2 linked regions of the Solidesulfovibrio magneticus RS-1 genome follow. The protein of the gene in region 2 interacts with the protein of the main gene of each other region in a pairwise test. Links are inferred from orthologs where the notes say so. Each region holds a gene or a part of one and is shown on either strand. Other genes may lie near its edges.

Evidence for each region.
Region 1: the proteins of dnaE (region 2) and rplL interact in binary tests that used the Escherichia coli proteins (3 or more experiments, as listed by UniProt). The link is inferred for Solidesulfovibrio magneticus RS-1 from one-to-one orthologs.

What each region holds. Positions count from the first base shown.
Region 1 is NC_012796.1:3,532,925-3,536,086, reverse strand. What follows is about bases 197-3,162. They hold rplL (50S ribosomal protein L7/L12), read left to right. Parts: upstream 197-1,467; coding sequence 1,468-1,857; downstream 1,858-3,162. Other genes in these bases: rpoB (DNA-directed RNA polymerase subunit beta), read left to right, coding at 2,083-3,162; rplJ (50S ribosomal protein L10), read left to right, coding at 904-1,425; rplA (50S ribosomal protein L1), read left to right, coding at 197-708. Outside these bases: more of rplA, read left to right, coding at 1-196. UniProt on the Escherichia coli protein: The binding site for several of the GTPase factors involved in protein synthesis (IF-2, EF-Tu, EF-G and RF3). Is thus essential for accurate translation.
Region 2 is NC_012796.1:1,494,798-1,503,817, reverse strand. Bases 2,650-6,639 are described here. They hold dnaE (DNA polymerase III subunit alpha), read right to left. Parts: upstream 6,315-6,639; coding sequence 2,850-6,314; downstream 2,650-2,849. Other genes in these bases: DMR_RS06290 (FAD-dependent oxidoreductase), read right to left, coding at 6,403-6,639; DMR_RS06300 (glycosyltransferase), read right to left, coding at 2,650-2,797. Outside these bases: DMR_RS06325 (CgeB family protein), read right to left, coding at 1-182; DMR_RS06320 (STAS domain-containing protein), read right to left, coding at 175-522; DMR_RS06315 (ATP-binding protein), read right to left, coding at 510-938; dtd (D-aminoacyl-tRNA deacylase), read right to left, coding at 1,018-1,494; DMR_RS06305 (6-pyruvoyl trahydropterin synthase family protein), read right to left, coding at 1,503-1,895; more of DMR_RS06300, read right to left, coding at 1,916-2,649; more of DMR_RS06290, read right to left, coding at 6,640-8,103; DMR_RS25570 (hypothetical protein), read left to right, coding at 8,294-8,425; DMR_RS06285 (glycosyltransferase family protein), read right to left, coding at 8,845-9,020. UniProt on the Escherichia coli protein: DNA polymerase III is a complex, multichain enzyme responsible for most of the replicative synthesis in bacteria. This DNA polymerase also exhibits 3' to 5' exonuclease activity. The alpha chain is the DNA polymerase catalytic subunit.

The DNA of each region.
Region 1 (3,162 bases), 2.0 Mb from region 2 along the record:
ATGGCCAAGCACGGGAAGAATTATCGCGAGGCGATCAAGGACATCGACCTCACGGCGAAATATGAAGTGAGCGAAGCCATGGCCCTGACCGTTCAGACGGGCAAGGCCAAGTTCGACGAAACCGTCGACGTGGCGCTCAACCTCGGCGTCAACCCCAAGTACTCCGACCAGATGGTGCGCGGCGCGGTGTCGCTGCCCCATGGCCTGGGCAAGACCATCCGCGTGGCCGCTTTCTGCAAAGGCGACAAGGAAACCGAAGCCCGCGAGGCCGGAGCCGACTTCGTCGGCGGCGACGACCTCATTGAAAAGGTGAAAAACGGCTTCCTGGATTTCGACAGCGCCGTGGCCACCCCGGACATGATGGCTTCCGTGGGCAAGATCGGCAAGATCCTCGGCCCCCGCGGCCTCATGCCCAACGCCAAGACCGGCACCGTCTCCTTTGACATCGGCAAGGCCGTGTCCGAACTCAAGGCCGGCAAGGTCGAGTTCAAGGTCGACAAGGCCGGCGTGCTTCATGTGCCCCTGGGCAAGCGGTCCTTTGGCCCCGAGAAGCTGCTCGACAACTTCCGCGCCGTCATCGACGCCGTCATGCGCCTGAAGCCCTCGGCCGCCAAGGGCACCTATCTCCAGGCCATGGCCCTGGCCACCACCATGGGTCCCGGCATCAAGGTGGACACCCAGTCGGTGCGCAAGCTGCTTGAGGGCTAACCGCTTCCGATCCGATAAAGCATGATCCGTCCCGTGCCAGAGGTGCGTCCTCTGGCCGGGACGATTTTTCGATATACAACAGGGCATCGAAGGCGAGTCAAAGACAGCGGGTGGGGACGTTCCCCTTAATTTCCCGCCGAGACCCCGCTTTGGCTCACTTGAAGGCCCGCCAACCCGCATGTGGAGGTAGGTACCGTGCAACGTGCGCAAAAAAACGAGATTATCGAAAAACTGCGCGCAAGGGCGGACCGGGCCGGCATCGTGGTGGTCACCGACTTTCGTGGCATGACGGTGGAGGAGCTGACGGAACTGCGCAGCAAGCTCCGCGCCGCAGGGATCGACTATCAGGTCGTGAAAAACACCCTGGCCCGGCTGGCGGTGAAAAATGGCGTCCATGACGCCCTCAAGGACCATCTCATCGAGAACAACGGCATCGCCTTCGGGTACGAAGACCCCGTCGTCGCCGCCAAGGTCCTTGTGGATTACGCCAAGACCAGCAAGAAGTTCTCTGTCAAGCTCGCCTGTCTCTCCGGAAAGATCATCGACGCCGCCGGCGTCGCCGAGCTTTCCAAGCTGCCGAGCAAGCCGGAACTCCTTGCCATGACCCTTGGCACCATGAACGCCGTGCCCACGAACTTCGTCAGCCTGTTCGCGAACGTCATTCGCGGCGCGCTGTACGCCCTTACGGCCATCAAGGAAAAAAAGGAAGCGGCCTAAAGCCTGCTTCCGCCAAAGCGAACCTTTTAGGAGGAACATTCCATGTCCGAGATCACCAAAGAGCAAGTTGTCGATTTCATTGCCAATATGACCGTCCTTGAGCTCTCCCAGTTCATCAAGGAGCTCGAAGAGAAGTTCGGCGTTTCCGCCGCCGCCCCGGCCATGGGCATGATGATGGCCGCTCCGGCCGCTGGCGAAGCCGCTCCGGCCGAGGAAGAGAAGACCGAGTTCGACGTCATCCTGACCAATGCCGGCGGCAACAAGATCGCCGTCATCAAGGTCGTGCGCGCCCTGACCGGTCTGGGCCTCAAGGAAGCCAAGGCCAAGGTCGACGAGCTGCCTTCCTCCATCAAGGAAGCCGTCTCCAAGGCCGAAGCCGAGGACGCCAAGAAGCAGCTCGAAGAGTCCGGAGCCACCTGCGAAATCAAGTAGCTTGCCGTTTTCGGCCGCTTGTGACTACAAAGAGCGCCCCCTCCGCGAGGGGCGGGGCGCTCTTTTTCCCTTTTTGTGATTTTTCGCTTTCCGCTTCCCCCCTCGGTGGGGTAGACCCGAGGTTCAGGGACAAACCAGGCGCGACGCGCGCTCCGCAAGGCCAATGACAGGCGTCCCGCACGCCACGCATCTTTCCAACGTCGTAGCCCTGCAACAGAGGACACAATGGCCCAGCTGACCAAAAATTTCGGCAAGATCGTCAAAACGCTGACCATTCCCCATCTGCTCAATCTGCAGATCGACTCCTACGAGCTGTTTCTGCAAAAAGATATTCCTCCCACCAGCCGGGAGGACGCGGGACTTGAAGGCGTCTTCCGTTCGGTCTTTCCCATCGAGGACTTCAATCGCACCGCCTCGCTGGAATACGTCAGCTACGAAATCGGCGAACCGAAATACGACGTGCCCGAGTGTATCGCCAAAGGCCTGACCTTCGAGGCGCCCCTGCGCATCAAGGTCCGCCTGGTCGTGTACGACGTGGATGAAGAGACGGAAAACCGCACCATCCGGGACATCAAGGAACAGATCATCTATTTCGGTACCGTGCCGCTTATGACCGAGAAAGGCACGTTTATCATCAACGGCACCGAGCGCGTCATCGTCAACCAGCTCCAGCGCTCCCCGGGCATCATCTTCGAGCACGACTCCGGTAAAAGCCACACCAGCCGCAAGGTCCTCTATTCCTGCCGCATCATCCCCATGCGCGGCTCCTGGCTCGACTTCGACTACGACCACAAGGACATCCTGTACGTGCGCATCGACCGCCGCCGCAAGATGCCCGCCACCATCCTGTTCAAGGCCATGGGCATGTCGCGCGCCGACATCCTGCGCTATTTCTACGAGGTCGAACACTTCACCTTCGAGCCGCATCACGTCTTCCGCCAGGTCCTTCCCGATTTCTACCGCAAGGAGAAGGCCTATTCCGAGATTCGCGACAGCGAGGGCAAGGTCATTGTCGCTGTGGACAAGCCCATCACCAAACGGGCTTGGCGGCTCATGCTCGAAGCCGGCATCGAGAAGGTCGAGGTCGATCCGGCCACGCTGCTGGGGCTGTTCCTGGCCGAGGACCTGGCCGATCCGGCCACCGGCGAAGTGATGGCCGAGGCCGGAGACGAACTCAACGCCGACCTCATCGAGAAGCTCAAGGACGCCGGCATCGTCGAGCTCTCGCTGCTGCACACCCGGGGCGTGGACACCTCGTCGTCCATTCGCGACACGTTGGCCCTCGACAAGACCATCGACACCATC
Region 2 (9,020 bases):
GCGCCCGTGGCCAGGGCGGCTTCGGCCCGGGCCAGGGAAGCGGCCTCGCCGGCGCGGCCGCACAGCGTCCAGGTCTTGCCCTGGTGGCGCAGCCGGACGTCGATCAGCCGGCCCTCGGCGTCGGTCACCGCCTCGGCGCGGCCAGGGACGGCAGGCTCCGACGGCGCGTCCGGGTTATTCACACACCCCGGTCAAGGCCGTTTCGTCGGGCAGGACGCTGAAAAACCCGAGCAGTTGCACGAGGCCCAGGGTTTTCTCCACGGCCGGACTCAGTTGATACAGATAAAAGGCCTTGCCCGAGCTTTTCATGCGCGTGTTGCACGAGACCAGAAAGCCGATGCCCGAAGAATCCATGAAGGGCACCGCCGACAGGTCAATGACCACGGCGCGCACTTGCCCTTCGCCCTCGCCGAGTTCGGCTTCCAGGCGGCGCTTGAGATCGGCCGTCATCTCCAGGGTGATTTCCCCGGCGTACTTGAGCAGCAGCGCCCCGCCAAGACGTTTGATCGTCAGGTTTTCCACCGCGGCGCACCTATGTCCTTGTGAATGAAGACCACGTTTTCGCCGTTATGCCGGCGCACCTGGCAGTCGTTTGCCAACATGCGCATGATATAAAGCCCCCGTCCGCCCTCGGCGTCGGGACCGGGATTTTCAAAGCGCACGTCATCGCCAAAGCCCTTGCCCCAGTCCACGATCTCCAGCTCGATCCACGAGCCGGGACTCACCGCCAACCGCACTTCCAGCGGCCCGGGCTGGCCGCCGTAAGCATGGCGGCAGACGTTGGCGCAGGCTTCAGTGAGGATGATGTCGAGATCGTGGAGCACGTCGCCATCGGCCAGAAACGCGGCGAGATAATCGACCACGTCCTTGGCCAGCCGTCGGCTGTCCCCGGGATGGGATTCGGTTCGAAACACCTTGCGGGTCACCGCGCGCTCCATGGCCTTGCTCCACGGCCGGCCCGGCGACCACCGCCCGACCAAGCCACGCCCCAGGTTTGCTCCGAAAGCCCGGGCCGCGTCAAGTGGCCCCGCCCAGATCGGCGCTGTCGAGCAGGATGGTCACCGGCCCCCAGTTGACCAGGGAAACGTCCATGTCCGCACCGAAAACGCCGCTGCCGACCCGCCCGGGCAGGGCCTGCCCAGCCATCTCCACCAAGGCGTTGTAAAGCCCCAGGGCAACCTGCGGCGGCGCGGCCTCGGAAAACGACGGCCGCCGCCCCTTGCGGCAAGAGGCGTAAAGCGTGAACTGCGACACCAGAAGCAAGCCCCCGCCGGTCTCGCGCAGGCTCAGGTTGAGCTTGCCCGCCTCGTCGGGAAAAATCCGCAGATCAAGGAGCTTTTCCAGCGTCGCCCGGCAAGGCTTGCCGGCGGCGAAATCCGATCCATCGGCCGCGCCGAAGCCGACCAGGACCAACAGGCCCGCCTCAATGGACGCCACCGCCTGCCCATCGACCGCCACAGAAGCCTCACGCACCCGTTGCACGACCAGTCGCACGCCGCCCCCTATTCTTCCATATACGTGGCTTTGCTGGAGTCCTTCTCCGAGACCGACACGCAAACCAGCCGCACCGGCTGGCCGGCCAGAGCTGCTTCCAACTGGCGGTAGACAAAGCGCGCCAGATTTTCCGACGACGGATTTTCCAGCGAAAAAGCCGGCAGGTCGTTTAAGTGTCGATGGTCCAGGCCGGCCAGAATCTCGCGCAGCCGGCCGCGCAGCACTTTGAAATCGACCAGATATTCCACCTTGGGGTCCAGGCGCTCGCCCTCGACCACGGCCTCGACGCCGAAATTGTGGCCGTGCAGGTTCTCGCACGGGCCTTCGTAGCCGCGCAAACAATGCGAGGCGCAAAACCCCTCGCTCACGGTCAGCCGCCATTTGCCTTTTTTCGTTTCCATGCATCCTTCTCCGGGCGGCTTCAGCGGCCCTGGCGTTTGCCGTCCTCTTGGGCGGCCAGGACCGGCTCAAGCTTGCGCCCGACCTTGGCCACGCCTTCCATGAAACGGGCATACTCGGGATTTTCCGAGAAGCTCACCCGCACCCCGTCCAGCGTCGCGTCGTACTTGCGGGGCATGAACAGCTCGCGCAATCCTTTTGCATACAGTAACTCGTTGAGCCGGCGCATACGTTGGGCTTCCTGCCGGTTTTTGTCGTTGCGCAACTCGTTGATGCCGCCCGTTTCGTAGGGCGTATGCTCGTGACGGACGTACTTGCCCCACTTGTCCACATAGCCGGCCGTCAAGCCGGCCCTGGCCAGGCGAAAGCCGAAATCCTTGTCCTCTTCGCCGTAGAGTCCGTAGTCCTCGCACCAAAACCCGAGCTTCTCATGTACGTCGCGCCGGGACATGCAGCAGGCCCCGGTGGTAAAGCTCCGAGCAATAAACACGTCGCCGTCGCCCAGCCCGGCAAGCGTCTCGGCCGGACAGTTGTCCCAGACGTGGAAACCGGCCGTGCCCACCTCGCGCTGGCGCGTCAACACGTCCATAAGGACCTTGGCCCAGGCGGCGTCCTGGATGATGATGTCATTGTCCAGACGCACAAAAAACGGTTCCCGCGACACGGACAAAGCAAAATTGTAGCCGCAAGCCACGCCCATGTTGTGGTCAAACAAATACAGGTCGTCGATCTTCTTCTTGTTGTGCAGGCGCAGCAGATAGGCGACCGTGTCCCTTTCGCTGCCGTTGTCCACCACCGTCAGCCGGTAGTCCGCGTCGGTCCGGGACAGAATCGACTCCAGGCACTTCACCGTGGAGGCAAGCCGATTGTACGTCACCACGGCAATGTGCAGCGTTGGGGACATGTTCCCTTCCATCCTTGGCTTCCCTTGAGTCGGCAAGGCCGTTCCTGCGGCCTCAAGCCTGCTGTCGCCCAAGGACGCCTTGCTCGAAGGCGTCGAGTTCGCGGCGCAGTTCGGGGCAGCGCTTGACGCCGTAGTGGTGGCCCAGGCGCAACCGGCACACGGCCTTGGGCAGATTCATGATGAGATGGACGGAATTCTCGCCGGGATAGCGTTTGAGGATTTCCCCAAGGGGCCCCAAGCCCACGGGCTGCTCATCCTTGCAGGCCACGAAGATTTCGATGGGCTCGTCGCTGCCGCTGACGATGTTGACCAGGGGATCAAGCCGCACGGCTTGCAGCTTGATGATCTTTTTGCCTTCGCCCTCGCCCTGGTCGACGTTGCCGATCTTGGCGGTGAGATACAGCGGCACGTCAGCGTCGAGGTGTTCGCGGCAGGCGGCGTAGACATCGGAAAAGACCACGGCCTCGGCCTCGCCGCCCAGATGGTCCTCGAGCTTGCAAAAGGCCATCTTCTGGCCTTTCTTGGTGATGATCTCCTTGGTGGAGACGCAGATGCAGGCCAGCTTCACCTCGACGCCGGGCTCCATGCCGTCGCACTGGGCGATGGTGGTCAGGCGCATGGCCCGCAGATCGCGTTCGTAGGCCAGAAGCGGATGGCTGGTGAGGTAAAAGCCCAGGGCCTCTTTTTCAAAAGCCATCATCTCTTCGTGGTGCCACTCGGGCAGTTCGGCCTCGGCGCAGGAAAGGCCCAGGCCCACGGTGGGCTTGGGCTTTTCGGGCATAAGCGTCATGAGCGAGAGCCGGCCGTCGTTTTTCTCGGCGGCGCGCCGCTGGCCGATGGCGGCGGCCTGGTCCAGGCCGGCCGCCAGCCCGGCCCGCGTACAGCCGAAGCTGTCGCAGGCCCCGCATTTGATGAGGTATTCGATGACCCGCTTGGTGATCTTGCGCATGTTGACGCGCGAGGTGAAATCCAGAAGCGAGGTGAAGGGGCCGCCCTCTTCCCGGGCGGCCACGATCTCGGCCACGGCGTCGCGGCCGACGTTTTTCACGGCGGCCAGGCCGTAGAGGATCTTGTTGTCCTTGACCGAAAAGTGCGGATAGCCGGCGTTGACGTCAGGCGGCAAGAGCGTCAGGTCGTTGTCGCGGCAGGCGGCGATGTACTGCAGCAACTTGTCCTGGTTTTCCATGTCCGAGGTCATGAGCGCGGCCATGAAGGCGACCGGATAGTGGGCCTTCAAATACGCTGTATGATAGGAAATGAGCGCGTAGGCGGCGCTGTGGGACTTGTTGAAGCCGTACTCCGCGAACTTCTCCATCAAGTCAAAGATTTCGTTGGCTTTCTTCTCGGGGATGTCGTTTTGGGCGCAGCCTTCGACGAAAAAGCCGCGCTGCTTGCCCATCTCCTCGGCGTTTTTCTTGCCCATGGCCCGGCGCAGCAGGTCGCCCGCGCCAAGGGAAAAGTTGGCCAGCACCTGGGCGATCTTCATGACCTGTTCCTGGTAGACGATGACGCCGTAGGTGGGTTTCAGCGTCTCTTCCAGGAGCGGATGCGGGTACTCGACCGGGTCTTCGCCGTGCTTGCGGCGGATGAAAAGCTCGACCATGCCCGACCCCAGCGGCCCCGGGCGATACAGCGCCAGCATGGCGATGATGTCCTCGAAGCAGTTGGGCTTGAGCATCCGCAAATACTTACGCATGCCCTGGCTTTCCACCTGGAAGATGCCGTCGGTGTCGCCCTTGGCGAAAAGCTCGTAGGTGGCTTCGTCGGTAAAGGGCAGGGTGTCGAGGTCGGGCGGCTCCTCGCCCATCTCGCGGATGATTTGGAGCGTGTCGTCGATGACCGTCATGGTCTTGAGGCCCAGGAAGTCGAACTTCACCAGTCCGGCCTTCTCCACGCGCTTCATGTCCCACTGGGTCACGGTTTCGTTGTTCTTGCCCTTGTACAGCGGCACATACTCGGTCATGGCCGTGTCGGACACGACCACGCCGGCGGCGTGGGTGGAGGCGTGGCGGGCCAGACCCTCCAGACGGCGCGAGACGTCGATGAGCTTGGCCACCCGGCCGTCCTGGGCCATGAGGGTTTTCAGCTCCGGCTCCTGGGCCAGGGCCTTGTCGATGGTCATTTTCAGGTCTTCGGGGATGAGCTTGGCGATGCGGTCGGTCTCGCCAAAGCTCATGCCCAAGGCCCGGCCCACGTCGCGCACCACGGCCTTGGCCTTCATGGTGCCAAAGGTGGTGATCTGGGCCACGGCCTCTTCACCATAATGCTCGGTGACGTAGCGGATGACCTCGTGGCGGCGGCGTTCGCAAAAATCCACGTCGATATCGGGCATGCTCACGCGCTCGATATTAAGAAACCGCTCGAAGAGCAGATCGTAGGGCAAGGGATCAAGGTTGGTGATGCGAAGGGCGTAGGCGACCAGCGACCCGGCCGCCGAGCCGCGCCCGGGGCCGACGGGGATGCCGTGGTTCTTGGCCCAGTTGATGAAGTCCTGGACGATGAGGAAATAGCCCGGGAAGCCCATCTGCTTGATGACGTCGAGTTCCAGCTCCAGCCGGTCCCAGTAGCGTTTGGGGTCGGCGCCTTGCATCTTGGACAGGCGTTCGGTCAGGCCCTTGCGGGCCAAATCGGCCATAACCTCGTCCAGGGACTTGCCGGGCGGGGATTTGTAGACCGGAAAATGGTAGTCCCCGAATTTGAGCTGGAGATTGATGCGCTCGGCGATCTCGCAGGAATTGGCGATGGCCTGGGGCACATGGGCAAAGGCAGCGGCCATCTCGTCCGGGGAGCGGTAATAAAGATCCTGGGTGGTGAAGCGCATCCGCTTAACGTCGTCCACGCAGGCGGCGGTCTGGATGCACAACAGCACGTCGTGGGCTTCGGCGTCGTCGGCGCGCAGATAGTGGCAGTCGTTGGTGGCCACCAGGGGCAGGCCCATGTCGTCGGACAAATCGATCAAAAAATCGTTGATGATGGCCTGTTCGGGAATCTCGTTGGCCTGGATTTCGAGATAAAAACGGTCCGGGAAAAGGCTGGCGTACTCTTTCGCCATGGCCCGGGCCTGGTCCTTGCCTTCCTTGAGCAGCTTCTGGTTGATCTCGCCCTTGATACAGGCCGAAAGGGCAATAAGCCCCTCGCCGTATTGGCCAAGCAGCTCCTTGTCCACGCGGGGCTTGTAGTACATGCCCTCGGTGTGGCCCAGCGTGGCCAGCTTGAGCAGGTTTTTGTAGCCCGTCATGTTCTGGGCCAGAAGCACCAGATGGTAGCGCGGCGTGCGCGGATCGCGGTCGCGGCGCGAGGTCGGCGAAACGTAGACCTCGCAGCCGATGATGGGCTTTAATTCGGCCTTCTTGGCCGCGTCGTAGAAGATGAGCGCGCCGTGGAGGTTGCCGTGGTCGGTGATGGCGGCGGCCGGCGAATTGAAGCTTTTGGCGGTCTTGACCAGATCGCCGATGCGGATGGCTCCGTCGAGGAGGCTGTACTCGGTATGGCAGTGCAGGTGCACGAAATCGGGCATGGGGGTGCGCTCTTGGGAAGAAAAAAGTCCCGGGCGGGATCGCCCGTCCGGGACGGTATAGCGCTAAACGCCGCCGCTGGAAACGCCCCTAGGCCGGCCTGGTCTTTTTCCAGTAGGGATGGGCGATGTCCTCGAAGGCCGACAGGGCCGCGGTGGAGCCGTCGCCCACGGCGTTGACGATCTGCTGGGAACCGCCGGTGACGTCGCCGGCGGCGTAGATGCGCGGGATGGAGGTGCGCTTGGCCCGGTCGGCGACGATATAGCCGTTGGCGTCGAGATTCAGCCCCAGTTCCTGGGCAATTTCGGTGTTGGGATTAAGCCCGATGGCCACGAACACGGCGTCGGCGGCGATCTCCTGCTCCTTGCCGTCGGCCCCAAGCAACCGCACGCCTGTCACCTTGGCCTCGTCGCCCAGGATTTCCACCACATTGGCCCCCAGTATGGTGGGGATGCCCGAGGCGGCCAGGGCGTCCTGCAAGTGCTTCTCGGCCCGAAACTCGGTGCGGCGGTGCACCAGGGTCACGTCCACGCCCAGGTTTTTGAGGTGCAGGGCGTCGGTGAGCGCCGTGTTGCCGCCGCCGACCACCACGGCCTTTTTCTCGCGGTAGAGGTAGCCGTCGCAGGTGGAGCAGTAGCTCACGCCAAAGCCGAAGTAGCGGTCTTCCCCAGGCGCGCCGAGCTTGCGCCAGGACGCGCCCGTGGCCAGGATCAAGGCCTTGGCCACATAGACCGACTTGTCGGTGTAGACCTCGACATGCTTGCCGACCTTGACCTCGTCGATGCCCTCGCCTTCGTGGATGTCGGCGTAGCCGCGGGCCTGCTCGGCGATCATCTCCATGAGCCGCTTGCCCGGCACACTGGCGAATCCCGGGTAGTTCTCGACCACCGGCGTCACGGCCACCTGGCCGCCGATGACGTTTTTCTCCAGTACCACGGCGGAAAGCCCGCTGCGCACGGCGTAGACGGCGGCGGTCAGCCCGGCCGGGCCGGCCCCGGCGATGACCACGTCCACCTCCTTGACCGGATAACCGCCGGGCGTCTGCACCCCAGCGGCGGCGCGCTGCTCGGCCATAAGCTCTTCGGCGGGCCGCAAGGTCACCAGTTCCACCACGAACCGCTCCTCGGGCAAAAGCCCCAAGGTGGAAAAGGTCTCGTTTATCACCGTATGCGGCACGCTGCCGACATGGTAGCGATCGGCGAGCTTGGGATGCTGGGAGGAATCCACGCACCAGGCCGAGACAAGATCCGGCCGCTCCACGGCGGCCCGAAAGGCGTTGCCCACCTGGCCCGGACAATAGGGGCACGAGGGATTGACGAACACCTGGACGTGGCGCTTGTCCTCAAGCTCCTGCAACAGCTGGCGGGAAATCTGGGACAGGCCGCTCTTGCCGGCCGACAGGCGCATGATGGTCTCGACCAGGGTGCGGGCCTCCTCGCCCAGGGGCGCGCCAAGGTAGCGAATCCGGCAGCGGTCCGGGGCGAGAAGCAACGTCGGGGAAAAATCCACCTCGTAGAGCTTGGCCTCGGGGCTGTCCAAGCCCAGAAACCGGGCCGTGATCTTGTCGGCGATCTCGGCCAGCTCCCGGCACAGGGATTCCATGAAGGCGTTGTAGGGCGTGTTCTGGCGCGGGTCGGTGAAAACCACCAACTCCACCGATTCCTGCATTCCGTCAAAGAACTTCCGCAGTTCCGGCAGGCTGTCCTCGGGGATCAGCCGCTTGGGCGCAGCCGGCTCCTGGGGTTTCTGATCCGCCGCTTTCTTTTTCTTGTCGTTGCCGAAAAGGGCCATCGTGCCCCTCCTTGCTCGTTTCCTGAAGGTCTTGGCTCATTGTGTAGCCAATGCGCGGCAAAGAGGCAAACAGTTGCAAGGCTGGAGACGTTTTTTCCTTGCGGGCCGGCGCAAAAAGCCTAGAACGAAACCAGGGAATCAGGGAGTCCGGTCCGGGGGGACCGGAATAAGCACACTGGGGGATGAGGCCATGAAAGATACGCTCATCGCGGCCGCGATGGTCTTTTTTGCGGCCATCATGTCGTTTTTCCCGTCAGCCTGGGAACCGGTCAGCGAAGCCGAAGCCCGCGATTTATTGGGGAATGACGCGGGGGAGAATTAGGGGAGCAAAGAGAAGAGAAGAGGCCTCCGGCGGCTGGGGGCCTGAGGCCCCCAGACCCCCCGAATGAAGAAAAGGGGTAAAGGGGGGCGGCACGGATCGGTGCTCTGGCGAACGCCGGGAACGGCGACGCTTTCGTTCGTCTTATGCGCAGGCGATTTTCAACGCCGCGCCCAGCCTAACTTTTCCCCTTGCAGGGGTCCGGGGATCATTCCCCCGGCGGTGCTACGGAGTTTCCCGTCAAGCGCCATCCCCGATCTTTTGGCTTTCCAGCCGACAAAGCGCCAATCCCCACATTCCCCCCTATAAACCTTTCTCCAGGTGGGGGGTCTGGGGGCCTCAGGCCCCCAGCCGCCGGAGGCATTCTTCCCTCTTCCCTCTACCCTCTACCCTCTACCCTCTTCCTTCCTCTTCCGGCTCGCTCACTTCCCGTTCGGGCAGGCGATGTCGGCTTCGGCGCGGCAGGCTTCCTGGCGGAAGGCGTTGATGCGATGGGAGATGACGGACAGGCCGGTGAAGGGGAAGCGGGCCATGGCCGCCTTGTAGGGCGCGGGATCGGCCAGGAGCCGGTTGAGCTTGGCCCGGATGGTGTCCGGGG